Regions from separate parts of the Serratia sp. Sp408 genome, predicted to be linked through region 2. Evidence: predicted binding sites of a transcription regulator. Region 2 holds the regulator's gene; the other holds the start of a gene.
What was found. The regulator LexA, encoded in region 2, represses DNA repair genes until DNA is damaged. The targets are predictions, from matches to a motif close to TNCTGTATGTACATACAGNA.
Positions count from the first base shown of each region.

Region 1: a site for LexA is predicted at 2,718-2,737, ahead of rmuC (DNA recombination protein RmuC). Genes of this name have one in related genera too.

Region 1 is NZ_JBXUFT010000003.1:16,581-23,908, forward strand. It holds gene ubiJ (ubiquinone biosynthesis protein UbiJ) at 1-256, opposite strand, end outside; gene ubiE (bifunctional demethylmenaquinone methyltransferase/2-methoxy-6-polyprenyl-1,4-benzoquinol methylase UbiE) at 270-1,025, opposite strand; gene rmuC (DNA recombination protein RmuC) at 1,105-2,652, opposite strand; gene AC2AXP_RS12505 (DedA family protein) at 2,791-3,321, opposite strand; gene AC2AXP_RS12510 (tyrosine-protein phosphatase) at 3,418-4,200, opposite strand; gene udp (uridine phosphorylase) at 4,352-5,113, opposite strand; gene AC2AXP_RS12520 (dienelactone hydrolase family protein) at 5,384-6,220, shown strand; gene fsa (fructose-6-phosphate aldolase) at 6,257-6,922, opposite strand; gene ptsP (phosphoenolpyruvate--protein phosphotransferase) at 6,967-7,328, opposite strand, start outside.
Region 2 is NZ_JBXUFT010000002.1:304,857-312,184, reverse strand. It holds gene plsB (glycerol-3-phosphate 1-O-acyltransferase PlsB) at 1-1,476, opposite strand, end outside; gene AC2AXP_RS12255 (diacylglycerol kinase) at 1,605-1,973, shown strand; gene lexA (transcriptional repressor LexA) at 2,098-2,706, shown strand; gene dinF (MATE family efflux transporter DinF) at 2,851-4,197, shown strand; gene AC2AXP_RS12240 (CsbD family protein) at 4,509-4,718, shown strand; gene zur (zinc uptake transcriptional repressor Zur) at 4,819-5,328, opposite strand; gene AC2AXP_RS12230 (sugar O-acetyltransferase) at 5,580-6,152, shown strand; gene dusA (tRNA dihydrouridine(20/20a) synthase DusA) at 6,264-7,310, shown strand.

The DNA.
Region 1 (7,328 bases), on a different contig from region 2:
GCTGACGATCGCGCAACTTCAGCAGCACCGGTATTCGGCTTTGCACCGTACAGTCGGCGCTGTCTTCCGATTGGCCGAGCACGTCTACCCGCTGCTCGCTGAAGATCAGTATCAGCGGCGAGGAAAACTCTTGCAGTTCGATACGCAGCACTTTGCCGGCCAAGCGCTGACGGGCCATCTTCATGCTACGATCGCGGAACAGCAGACTATTGAGCGTGGTTTCCAGCACGCCGGTCAGCAAGGGGGTTAACAGCATCGGCATGTCCATATCAGAACTTGAAGCCGCGATGTAAAGCGACAATGCCGCCGGTCAGGTTGAAATAGCTGACGTTTTCAAAACCGGCGGTCTGCATCATGCCTTTCAGCGTTTCCTGATCCGGATGCATGCGAATCGACTCGGCCAGGTAACGGTAACTGTCCGGATCTTTCACCACCAGTTCGCCAATCTTCGGCAATACGTGGAAGGAGTAAGCGTCGTAGGCTTTGCTCAACGGCTCCAGCAGCGGCTTGGAAAACTCCAGCACCAGCAGACGGCCGCCCGGCTTTAGGACGCGGAACATGGAACGCAGTGCCTTGTCTTTGTCGGTGACGTTGCGCAACCCGAAGGAAATGGTAATGCAATCGAAATAGTTGTCCGGGAACGGCAGCGCTTCGGCGTTGGCCTGCACATAGCTGATGTTGCCGACAATGCCACGGTCGCGCAGTTTTTCGCGGCCCATCTTCAGCATCGATTCGTTGATATCCGCCAGCACCACCTGCCCTTGTTCACCCACCATGCGGGAGAACTTGGCGGCCAGGTCGCCAGTACCGCCGGCCAGATCCAGCACGCGCTGGCCCCGGCGCACGCCGCTGCAATCGATGGTAAAACGCTTCCAGACACGATGGATGCCAAACGACATCAGATCGTTCATCACGTCATATTTTGCGGCTACCGAGTGAAAAACGTCAGCAACCATGGCCTGTTTTTCTTCACGGGCTACGGTGCGAAAACCGAAATCGGTGGTTTCCTGCGATTGATCTGCCATTGTCCTGCCTGCTATTCAGTCAATTTTGTGTTGTGGAGTGTACCAGAACCCGGCGAAATACCCCACCTTGCAGCGGCGTTCAGCCTTGCGATGCGTGGCGTGATTCCCGGCCGTCCTGGTCGTCATGGGCTTCTGACAGCGCGCTGATGTGTTCCTCGTCCGCCGCCGGCGAATCCCCCCGATCCTGAGCGCTGGCCTGCTGCGCCAACAGCGGGTTGATCGGGCGTTTTACTTCGACCCCCAGCGCGCGGAAACCTTCAGTCTGGCCGATAAGATTACCACGGCCTTCACTCAGTTTGTTCATCGCCTGGCGATAGCTCCCCTGCGCTTTGTCGAGGCTTTGCCCCAACGCCGACATATCATCGACAAACAGTCGCATTTTGTCATACAACCGCGCAGCACGATCGGCGATACGCTGGGCGTTCTGGCTCTGATGCTCATAGCGCCACAGGTTGGTGATGGTACGTAACGCCACCAGCAGCGTGGTCGGACTAACCAGCATGATATTGTGCTTCAGCGCTTCGCTGATCAATTCGGGCTCCCGATCTATCGCCAACAGGAAGGCCGGTTCGACCGGGATAAACATCAGCACGTAATCGAGCGAGCGCAAGCCCGGTAATTGCTGATAATCCTTGCGGCCCAGCAAACGAATATGCCCGCGCAGCGATGCGATATGTTCGCTCAACGCCGCTTCTCGCTCCGCGTCGTCTTCGCTGTTGAAATAGCGCTCGTAGGCCACCAGCGACATTTTGGCGTCGATCACCACGTCTTTCCCCTGCGGCAACCGCACTATTACGTCCGGCTGCATACGACTCTGGTGATCCAGCCGCACGTTGACCTGGGTTTCGTATTCATGACCTTCGCGCAGGCCGGACGCTTCGAGTACCCGGCTCAGCACCACCTCGCCCCAATTGCCCTGGGTTTTGTTATCCCCTTTCAACGCCTTGGTGAGGTTGATCGCCTCCCGAGCCATCTGGGCATTCAACTGTTGCAGATTACGGATTTCATGCGTCAGGGTATGGCGCTCCCGTGCCTCCTGACCAAAGCTGTCCTGCACCTGGCGGCGGAAACCGTCGAGCTGTTCACGCAGCGGCAGCAGCAGGCGATCCAGACTCTGCCTGTTCTGTTCATCCACTTTACGACCGCTGTGCTCAAATATTCGGTTGGCCAGGTTTTCGAACTGGGTAGTCAGACGCTGCTCGCTATTGATCAGCAGGCGCTGTTTTTCCTCTGCGGCCATGCGCGTTTCTTCCAGACGGATAGTGACTTCGCGCAGCTCGGCTTCCTGCACGCTGTTCACCTCACGCTGGGCGCGCAGTTCCTGATTCAGCAGTTCGCATTCGTTGCGCCAGTGCTCGAGCTGGCTCAGCTTTTCCTGCGTCGCCGCCAGTTGCCCGTGCACGTTGCGCAGCTCGAGATCGTTTTGCCGCAACTGCTGTTCCTGGCGCTGTAGCGTTTCCTGGCGCAGCGTGATGTCCTGCTGCGCCTGATGCAGCGACTGCTCCAGCAGGCGCAGTTCGGTTTCGTGCTGCGCCTGATTTTGCTGAACCCGCAAATTGGCGATCAACCACCCGAGCAATAAGCCGACCACGCTCCCGCCAATACCGTAAATCAGACTGGTATCCACCCTGCCTCCCGTTACCCTGTTCTATTCCAGCGCGTAACACGCCCGCTGCGGTCACGTTAAGGGGAGACTGTATGGATGTCCAGCCTGATTTGCATGTTGCAGGTAATAATGCGAAACGCTGAGCAAACAGCAAAAGCGCTAGCCAAACCACTGGCTTAGCCACTTGATACCAAATGCGCCCGGCGCAAGAATGCCGAACGCCCAAATCATCGCCGAGGTAATATTGGCCAATTGAAAATAGCGCTGCGGCATGGCACAGATGCCGCCGACCAGCGGCACTACGGCGCGCAGGGGGCCAAAGAAGCGCCCGAAGAAGATGCCGAGCACGCCCCAGCGTTCAAAAAACGCGTGGCCACGCACCAGCAGTTGCGGATTGCGTGACAGCGGCCACATATGCGCCACCCGCTGCTGATAATGGTAGCCGACCCAATAGGAAAGCCAATCGCCAAAAAAGGCGCCCGCCGCCGCGGCAGCCCAAATCGGCCAGAACGCAATGCCGCTTTCGCCAATCAGCGCCCCCAACGCCAGCAGGATCACCGTGGCTGGCAGCAACAGCGACAGAAACGCCAGCGATTCGCCAAAAGCCAGGAAGAAAATGATGGGAATGGCCCAGCCCTCGTGCTGCCGCACGACTTCGCTGACCCAGTGGATAATGTCGTTCAGATTCAAACCCGTCTCCTTGATACCGGATATCCTTTGCCCAAGGATACGCAATGCCCGCCGACGTTGGTTAAACCCCGGCTAAACATTGCGCTTGCTGTACGACTATTCCAGATAGTGCGCCCGCAGGGTTTCGCGCTGGCTGTCCCCCAGCCCGTACTCCGCTTCCAGCCAGCGATCGGTGCTGCCGTACTGTGTATCGATGCAGCCAAGCGCAGTCATCAGGAACTCTTCGCGAGCGCTCAATACGAAGGCAAACTGCGCCAGCGCCGCGTCGTTCAGGCGAATGGACAGCTGATCCAGCATATGTTCGCGGAAGCTGGCCAGCGTGGTTTCCGTCAGCAGATAGTCTTCCACAACCGTGGCCCGGTCTGCCCCCAGCGCGAACAACACCAGTGCCGAACCGATGCCGGTACGGTCCTTGCCCACCGCACAGTGCTGAACAATAGCGCCGGCGTCCGGCTGCGCCAGCAGGTTGGCCAACTGCCGATATGCCGCATTGCCAAACGGTAATCGACGATACAGTTCCAGCATGAAGGCCCGCGCGTCAAAGTTTGCCAGGGTTTCGCTGGTCAGGCTTTCCAGGTTGGCGTTAACCTCGTTGCTCAACGGGTTGGCCGGGAAATGGTGGTAATCGGCACCGCTCCACAGCACATCCGGTTTGGCTTGTACTTCGTCGGCATCGCGATAGTCGAGCACTGACCGTACCGGCACGCCGGCCAGAAAGGTACAGTCATTTTCGGTCAACCGTTCGAGCAAACCGGAACGAAACAGTAAACCGCGTTTGATACGGCGGCCATCGGCCACGCTGTTGCCGCCCAAGTCACGGAAGTTGATACCACCGTCAAGCGGCGCAAGTGAAGGATGAAGCAGAATCTGGGCAGTCATAGACATCCTCTTGATTATTGTCGAAGAAAGCACCAGCGGTGCCAAGACAACGCGGCAATCATGACGATCTGCCGACGCCGGAGAAGACCACCGTAACAGATTACGCCTGAATGGAGAAACGGGCCGCGTGAGGGCCCGTTGCATTGGAGGATTACAGCAGGCGGCGCGCCGCGTCCACCACGATTTGCACCGCATGGCTTTCGGTTTGCTTCATGGTTTCCGCATTCGGAATTTCCTGCTGGGTACGGTTAACGATCACGCCGGCCACCATACCGGCACGCAGGCCCTGACTGGCGCACATGGTCAACAGCGTCGCGGATTCCATTTCATAGTTCATTACGCCCATGGATTGCCACTCTTCCATCGAGCCTTTGAACCGGCTGACCACGCGACCGGAATAGGTATCATAACGTTCCTGGCCCGGGTAGAAAGTATCGGAGGACGCGGTCACGCCAATATGCGTGTTGGCACCGCTGGCTTTGGCTGCTTCAACCAACGCGGTGGTGCAGGCGAAGTCCGCTACCGCCGGGAATTCCATTGGCGCAAAATGCAGGCTGGCACCGTCAAGGCGTACCGCCGCCGTGGTCACCAGCACATCACCGACGTTGATATGCGGCTGAATCGCGCCAGTAGTACCAATGCGCAGGAAAGTGCGAATGCCCAGTTGCGCCAATTCCTCTACTGCGATAGAAGTGGAAGGGCCGCCGATGCCAGTCGAGCAAACGATAACCGCTTTGCCGTCCAATTCTGCACGCCATGAGGTGAATTCACGATGGGACGCCAGATGCACTGGGTTTTCCATCAATTTGGCGATTTTCTCTACACGCTGCGGATCGCCAGGAACAATCGCAAGCTGAGCCCCTTGTAAATCATTTTTGGTGAGGCCGAGATGGAAAACGTCAGACTGAGACATAAGAGACTCCTCATAGATCAGATTATTGGGAGGAACAAAAAAGTACTCTACTGAAAATCAACGCCCTTTTTCGTGACCAACATCACCACCAATAAAGAAACGAATTACGATCTACATAATTTTTGTGATTTATATCACAGAAATGGCCGTTCTCACCGCTGCGTTTTGTCCAAGTCTAGCCACTACAGGCACACGCACCACGATGACAACCGGGCGCAATCTTACCTATAGTTACTTGCAGAACTGCTTTTCTCTTGCATGGAGACCGCAATGAAAACCGAATACGTGATGACATTAAAACAGGCCAAAGAGGGTTTTAATCCGGCCACCACGCCGTTGGCTGCAACCACTGTTTATACCGACGACGCAGGCATTCATGCGGGTGAAACCACCATTCCGTCACAGGGTGACGACCTGCCGGCCTTTATCGCCAAACCGGCCGCTCATAACGGCCCCTTCCCGGTGGTACTGGTGGTACAGGAAATCTTCGGCGTTCATCAGCATATTCAGGATCTGTGCCGCCGGCTGGCTAAAGAGGGCTATCTGGCGATCGCGCCTGAGCTGTATTTCCGCCAGGGTGAAGCACGAGATTACAGCGATATCAGCGAACTGCTGCAAAAACTGGTCAGCAAAGTGCCAGATAAGCAAGTGCTGATCGATTTGGATCATACCGCCAATTGGGCCATACGCCATGGTGGCGATGCCAGCAAGTTGGCGATCACCGGTTTTTGCTGGGGTGGGCGCATTACCTGGTTGTATGCGGCGCATAACCCGCAACTGAAAGCCGCCGTCGCCTGGTACGGCAAATTGGTGGGAGAGAAAACCCTCAACTCACCGAAACACCCGGTGGATATCGCCACGCAGCTGACGGCGCCGGTATTGGGGTTATACGGCGGGCAGGACGGCAGTATCCCGCAGGAAACGGTGGAAAGTATGCGCCAGGCGATCCGCGCCGCCAACGCGGATGCCGACATCGTGGTCTATCCGCAAGCGGGCCACGCGTTTAACGCCGATTACCGCCCCAGTTACCATGCCGAATCAGCGCAGGACGGCTGGCAACGCATGCTGGACTGGTTTATCCAGCATGGCGTGGTGGGGGTGAAATAAGCACCGCACGGGCTCGGCCACGCCGGGCCCTGAGAGTTACTCCAGTTGCAGCGTGCCAAATGCCGCCTGCCAATCCTGCTCAAACTTGACCACCGCCGCCTGTACCGCAGGCGCATTAATAAACTGCTGCGCAATTTCCGGTGGCAAGGTTATCGCCCCGCACCCCGCCAGCAGGCAATCCAATGCCTGACGCGGGGTTTTGAAACTGGCAGCCAATACCTTCGCTTGCGCAGCGTGACGTTCCAGTAACTGCTGCAGCTCTGCGACGGTGGCAATGCCGTTGCCTCCCTGCGCATCGATACGATTAACATACGGCGCCACATAGTCCGCCCCGGCCAATACCGACAGCAGCCCTTGTGCCGCACCATAAACCGCGGTGCCCAAGGTAGGTATCGCCAGGCTTTTTAACGTCTTGATCGCCGCCAGCCCTTCCGCGGTCACCGGCACCTTCACCACCAGCCCCGGCACCCGTTCATTCAGGCGTAGCGCCTCTTCGACTATCTGCGGCGCATTGTTTGCCATGGTCTGGGCAAATAGTCTGCCCTCTCCCCCTAACGCTTCATGCAGCGCCGGTAACACCTCCCACAGACTGGTGCGTGAGCTGGCAATAATGCTCGGATTGGTGGTTACGCCCTGCAAAGGCAGAATACGTGCCAGCCGTTTTACTGCGCCGACGTCGGCAGTATCGAGATAGAGTTCCATCGATGTTCTCCAAAAAATAGGGTGCCAACGCGCCCTGCGGTGAATTACAGTTCAAGCTCTTGTTGCAACAATGCTTCTACCTGTGGTGCCGACGCCGCATTGACCAACGCCGTGCGAAACTCGTCATGCATGATGCGCCGGGCCAATTTAGAAAAAATACGCATATGCCGGTCGCCTGCCGCATGTTTATTCAACGTCAACATAATGACGAATCGCACCTCTTCCTCGCCCCATATCACCGGTTGTGACAGCCTGGCGACGCTGATGGTCGACTGCTCAATATGTTCGGATTTGCTATGCGGTATAGCGAAGCCAAAACCCAGTCCGGTGGAAAACACCGCTTCGCGCGCCCACAGATCGGCTGCCAGCTTGCGCGGGTAACGGCAGCGCCCCGCCAGCAGCAGAT
Region 2 (7,328 bases):
GATCGGGTCGATCGACTCCCGCCACTGCGGCACGTGCTGATTGAGGTACGAGGTCAACGGCAATGGATCGCCAAAGTTGACGTAACCCTGGCCGAGGTTGCGCAGTTTACGCAGACCGCGCAGCATCTGCAGCAGGCTTTCTTTTTCTTTGGTGGCACCACGTAGTTCTTTGGCGTAGGTACCGACTTCCATCACGTGTTCGTAACCGATGTAGATCGGCACCAGGGTAATCGGGCGGGTGCCGCCGCGCAGCATCGCCTGGATGGTCATCGACAGGGTGCCGGTTTTGGGTTCCAGCAGGCGTCCGGTACGCGAACGACCGCCTTCAACGAAGTATTCCACCGAGTAGCCGCGGGTGAACAGTTCGCCGAGGTACTCGCGAAACACCGTCGAGTAGAGCTTGTTGCCCTTGAAGGTGCGGCGAATAAAGAACGCGCCCAGACGGCGGAAGATCGGCCCGGCCGGCCAGAAGTTAAGATTGATACCGGCGGCAATGTGCGGCGGTACCAGCCCCTGGTGGTACAGCACGTAAGACAGCAGCAGGTAATCCATATGGCTGCGGTGGCATGGCACATAGACGATTTCATGCCCGTCCTGCGCCAGCTGGCGCACGCGTTCGGCGTTGGTGACGTTGAGGCCCTGATACAAGCGGTTCCAGGTCCAGCTCAGCACGCGATCCGACAGGCGCACCGTTTCGTAAGAGAAGTCTGCCGCGATCTCTTCCATCAGCGCAATGGCGTTCTGCTGGGCCTTCTCGTGCGAAATCTTTTTGTTGCGTGCTTCGTCTTCTACCGCTTTTTCAATCGCTTTGGACGCCAGCAGCTTGTTGAACAGATCCTGACGTGCAGGCAGGCTAGGCCCGACTGCCGCCAGACGCTGCCGTGAAAAGTGCATGCGCGCCACGCGCGCCAGCTTTTGCGCGATAATCTTGTCGGTACCGTGCTCGGTCGCCATGCGGCGCAGAGACACCGTATTGGAGAAACGCACAAAACTGTCACGTCCCAGCCACAGTACGGCAAAGAACTTCTGCACACCGTTCAGTAGACGCAGATGCGGCGTACCGTGGCTTTCGCGCCCCGGCGAACGGCCAAACATCACCGAAACCGGCAGCATCTGAATATCGAGATCCGGGTTATTGCGGTGCAGGTCGAGATAATCGTGGAACAGTTTTACCGACTCTTCTTTCGGCGTGTAGTAGCGGAATACGCGCGGGCCATCGTGGATAAACACGTAGCTCGGCAGTACGGCGCCGTCGATCTCCAACGGAGTGAGCGGATCGGGCAGATCCTGCGCCAGGCACTGGGTGCGCAGCGTCAGTAAATCCGCCTTGGAATTATAAGGTAAAACATACAAAATCGGCCGTGAGGGATCCAACCCTAACTCCGTGACCGGATCTGAAGGGATAACCTTACTTCTTACCAACAGTTTTAGTGGTAAATTCAATAATTTATAATAAATTTTACGCCAACCTGACATAACAACGTGAAGCCTCTTGTTAGCAATGCGCCGCAAGCATACCAGAAACCGGGTAGCAGATCTGTGGTGTTAAAAAAACCAGAGCCGTTAAGATTATGACTTATCACTTATAAAAGGCACACCGCAACATGGCAAATCAAGCAACCGGTTTGACTCGCGTCATCAAAGCTTTCGGATATTCCTATAAGGGATTGACCGCCGCCTGGCAGCATGAAGCCGCGTTTCGCCAGGAACTGGTGGCGACCGTGCTGGCCATCATACTGGCGATTTGGCTGGATGTGGGTGCGATAGCGCGCATTTTATTGATCGGTTCGGTGGTACTGGTGATGATTGTCGAAATGCTCAACAGTGCGATTGAGGCGATCGTCGATCGCATCGGCACTGAACACCACGAGCTTTCCGGCCGCGCCAAGGACATGGGCTCGGCGGCGGTGTCGCTGGCGATTGCACTGGCGCTGTTTGTCTGGGTCAGCGTACTGTGGCAATACCTGGTTTGAGCGGCAGGCAATCGATGTTGCGCAGCACCTCGCTAATCCCTGATTTTTATTCATTCTCCAGTTCCCAATCCACGTTCACCTGTATATACTCACAGCAAGACTGTATAAACAAACAGGGGGCGGAATGAAAGCATTAACTACCAGACAGCAAGAGGTCTACGACCTGATTCGCGATCATATTTCGCAGACGGGCATGCCGCCAACGCGTGCCGAGATCGCGCTGCGTCTGGGGTTCCGCTCGCCTAATGCCGCTGAAGAACACCTCAAGGCCCTGGCGCGCAAAGGCGTCATCGAAATCGTCTCCGGCGCCTCGCGCGGCATTCGTCTGCTGATGGAAGATGAAGACGGCCTGCCGCTGATTGGCCGGGTGGCCGCCGGTGAGCCACTGCTGGCGCAGCAGCATATCGAAGGGCACTACAAGGTCGATCCTTCGCTCTTCAAGCCAAACGCAGACTTCCTGCTGCGGGTCAACGGCATGTCGATGCGCGATATCGGCATTCTCGACGGCGACTTGCTGGCGGTGCATAAAACCCAGGACGTGCGTAACGGCCAGGTGGTGGTGGCGCGCATTGAAGACGAAGTCACCGTCAAACGCCTGAAAAAACACGGTAATGTGGTAGAGTTATTACCGGAAAACAGTGAGTTTCAACCGATTGTGGTCGATCTTCGTCAGCAGAACTTCACCATTGAAGGCCTGGCCGTCGGCGTCATTCGCAACGGTGATTGGATCTAACTCGCAGTCCCCCGAACCTAATCGCCTCAGCCCGTTCTGGGGCGATGCCATCGTCAAAACATCACCATACCCAAGAGCTTTCAAGGCGTAGCCGGTAAATCGCTCCCCTTGCCAGAGCGTGGGTACCTACGGGAACATGTTACTATGCGCCTGCTTGCCACTTTCACCAGCGATACCGACAAAGCCCTGTGGCGTCTGGCGCTGCCGATGATCTTTTCCAATATCACCGTACCGCTGCTGGGGTTGGTGGATACGGCGGTGATTGGTCATCTCGACAGCCCGAACTATCTGGGGGGCGTGGCGATCGGTTCGATGGCAACCAGCTTCCTGTTCATGCTGTTACTGTTCCTGCGCATGAGTACCACCGGGCTGGCCGCGCAGGCGCTGGGGGCGCAAAATCCCCTGGCACTGGCGCGCGCCTTCATGCAACCGCTGATGCTGGCGCTACTGGCTGGTTTGGCCATTGTGCTGCTGCGTCATCCGTTGATCGACCTGGCGTTGAGCATCGTCGGTGGCGACGCCGAGGTGTTGGCGCAGGCCCGGCTGTTCCTGGAAATCCGCTGGCTGAGCGCGCCGGCCGCCTTGGCAAACCTGGTATTACTGGGCTGGCTGCTGGGCGTGCAGTACGTGCGCGCGCCGGTGATCCTGCTGATCGTCGGCAACCTGCTGAATATCGTACTGGATATCTGGTTGGTGATGGGGCTGGGCTGGAACGTGCAGGGCGCAGCCACCGCCACCGCCATTGCCGAATATGCCACGCTGCTACTGGGGGTGTGGCTCAGTTGGCGGGTGATGCGCCTGCGTGGTATTACACCGGCAATGCTGCGCCACGCCTGGCGTGGCAATCTGCGTCGCCTGCTGGCGCTCAACCGCGACATCATGCTGCGATCGCTATTGCTGCAGCTGTGCTTTGCCTCGTTGACCATCTTTGGCGCACGTCTCGGCAGCGAGGTGGTGGCGGTAAACGCGGTACTGATGAACCTGCTGACCTTTACCGCCTATGCGCTGGACGGTTTTGCCTATGCCGTTGAGGCGCATTCCGGCCATGCTTATGGAGCAAGGGACGATCGACAGCTGCGACGCATCTGGCGTGCGGCATGTCGGCAGGCATGTATGGTGGCGCTGGGCTTCGCGCTGATTTATGCCGTCGCCGGCCAGCACATCGTTGCTGCGCTGACGTCGTTGCCGGAGCTGCGCGCCCTGGCCAACCTCTATCTGCCGTGGCAGGTGCTATTGCCGCTGGCGGGCGTGTGGTGTTATTTGCTGGATGGTATGTTTATCGGCGCCACGCGCGGCGCGGAGATGCGTAATAGTATGGCGGTCGCCGCCGCCGGGTATGGCCTGACGCTGTTCACCCTGCCATGGTTGGGTAACCACGGTTTGTGGCTGGCCTTGGCGGTGTTTCTCGGCCTGCGTGGCCTGGCATTAGGCTGGGTTTGGCACCGGCACAGCGTGAATGGCACCTGGTTTGCCCACGCCGGTAGCCACTGACTTTGGCTATTCATTAGTTTCTTTGCTGTATTTTTTGCTTTTTGTTTATATCTGGTTACATTCCACCTTGATGCTGGAGCGGCGTTTAGTTACTGTTTTGTCGATTTTTTATCTGTAATTTGGTTTGTTAATGGTTTTTTGAACTGGTATTTTCCGTCGTTTGGTTGTCGGTGACTATAATTAGTCACGTGGCTGGCGAGTTATACGGTGATTTTATATTGCTGAGATAGCGTTAAATGGCCATAAATTTTAATCAGTTGGCGCCAGCCCGATTTATCTAAAACTGACTAACCACAGGTAACGGAGAGATTATGAACACAGATCAAGCCGACGGTAACTGGAAGCAGTTTAAAGGTAAAGTGAAGGAACAGTGGGGCAAGCTGACCGATGACGATCTGACGGTCATTGAAGGGAAACGTGAACAGCTTGTCGGTAAAATACAGGAACGTTACGGCTATCAGAGGGCGGCGGCCGAAGAAGAGGTCAAAGCCTGGGAAGATCAGAACAAGTATCGCTGGTAATCCGATCCGCCCGCGGTTGAACGCGGCGCTTTGACACCCCTTGGGCCAGCGTTCCCCCCTAGACGTCTTGGCCCATAGGTACAGGGACGTACCTGCCTGACTATTTCTTTTTAATCACGATGCTGTGGTCATGATTGCAATCGTGCTTACTGTCGCAAGACTCTACTTCAACACAGCCTGAGCACAGTCCATGGGCTTCCACCACGCTGTGGCGCAGGGCAAAACCGGACTCTTTTGCCAATTTTTGCAATGTTTCCTCTACCCCAGCGGTGGTGCGCTCGGTTACCTGCCCGCAACGATCGCAGATGAAAAGCGCGGAGGTGTGCATTGGCTGCTCAAAATGATGGCACAGCACGTAGCTGTTAGCCGATTCAACGCGGTGAATAAAGCCTTGTTCCAGCAGAAAGTCCAGTGCGCGGTAGACCGTTGGCGGCTTGGCCTGCGGTTCGGCGACGCGCAATAAATCGAGCAGATCATAGGCGCTGATCGCACCGGGCTGTTGAGCCATCAGGCGTAACACTTCCAGCCGTTGCGGCGTCAGGCGCACATTGCGTTGCTGACAGAGTTGTTCTGCCTGCGCGAGCAGCTTTTCCTGGTTGGTTGGGTTCATGGCAAATATTCCCGGTACGTAAAAAAGGCGATTTTAACATGTATCGGCCAATTCGCCGAGAGTTGAGCCATTTTCTCCCGTTAATCACGCCGGCAGCGGCACATTCACGCCTGCGGATTGGCAAAACGTGAATCGACTCACAACTTCTGCGGCGTGCTGGCGCTGAGATCAACGCCGTGGCGTTTTCGTCTGGGCATTGCCCGCACGTGGCGTTATAACGCCTGACAACACCTTGGCTAAAGGAACACGCGATGACCGAAAGAGAAAAGTTGCTGCGCGGTGAGATCTATAACAGCCGCGATGCGGAACTGATAGGCCTGTATCACCGGGCACGGGCGCTTAGCAAGCAGTTGGGCGCGCTGGATTCTCAGCAGATGGACGAAAAAAATCGTCTGCTGAGCCAGCTGTTCGCGCATTGGGGGCAACAGAGCTGGATTGAAACGCCATTCTGGTGTGATTATGGCCAGCACATCAGTATCGGCAACAACTGTTTTATCAACGTCAATGCGGTATTCCTCGACTGTAATACCATTACCATTGGCGATAACACGCTGATCGGTCCCAACCTGCAGGTTTATACGCCGAGCCATCCGCTGAAAGCCAGCGAACGTCTGACCGGTGATGCCGACTTTCCCTTCCAGACCTCCGCCAGGCCGGTGACTATCGGCAGCAATGTGTGGATTGGCGGCAATGTGCTGATCTTGCCGGGCGTGACCATTGGTGATGGCAGCACCATCGGTGCCGGCAGCATCGTCACCGGCGATATTCCGACCAACGTTTTGGCGATGGGACAGCCATGTAAAGTGATTCGCGTATTGGAATAGCTTTACTTTCAACACGATAGTGTTGCAGGGTACGGTGGTTTCGCCCCGACGGCAGTTTACGTTATAATCAGCGATTACTTTTTTGACCGCCAGACCCTGAATAGAGCCGTAATGACTGATTCGCTGAAAACTGATATTCCACTGCTTGCCGGCCAAACCGGCGTTGAACGACCGTTCCCTGCGAGCCGTTTTTCCGTTGCGCCGATGCTTGACTGGACCGATCGTCATTGCCGCTATTTTCACCGCCTGCTGAGCAAGGAAACGCTGCTGTACACCGAAATGGTGACTACCGGCGCGATCGTGCATGGCAAAGGCGATTATCTGGCGTACAGCGAAGAAGAGCACCCGATCGCATTGCAACTGGGCGGCAGCGATCCGGCGGCGCTGGCGCACTGCGCCAAACTGGCGGAGCAGCGCGGCTATGACGAAATCAACCTTAACGTCGGTTGCCCGTCCGATCGGGTGCAGAATGGCATGTTCGGCGCCTGCCTGATGGGGCAGGCAACGTTAGTGGCGGATTGCATCAAGGCAATGCGCGACGTGGTGTCGATTCCGGTCACGGTGAAAACGCGGATTGGCATTGACGAGCAGGACAGCTACGCCTTTCTGTGCGATTTTATCGAAACCGTTGCTGGTCGCGGCGAATGCGAGATGTTCACCATCCATGCGCGCAAAGCCTGGCTTTCCGGTTTGAGTCCGAAGCAAAATCGCGAAGTGCCACCGCTGGATTACCCGCGGGTGTATCAGCTCAAGCGTGATTTTCCTGCGCTGACCATCGCCATTAACGGCGGCGTTAAAACGCTGGACGAAGCCAGGCAGCATTTGCAGCATCTGGATGGCGTAATGATGGGGCGCGAGGCCTACCAGAATCCGGGCATTTTGCTGCAGGTGGATCGCGAGCTGTTCGGTTCGCAGGCACCATTGCAAGACAGCGTGGCGGCGATCGAAGCGCTCTATCCATACATTGAACGCGAACTGGCCAACGGCACCTATCTGGGGCATATCACCCGTCATATTCTTGGTTTGTTCCAGGGCATTCCGGGGGCGCGCCAATGGCGTCGCCACCTGAGCGAAAACGCCCACAAGCCGGGAGCCGACGTGCGTGTCGTCGAGCAGGCGCTGAGCCTGGTACGTCAACCGCATTGCGAAATGGCGTAATTGATTAAATATTTCCCT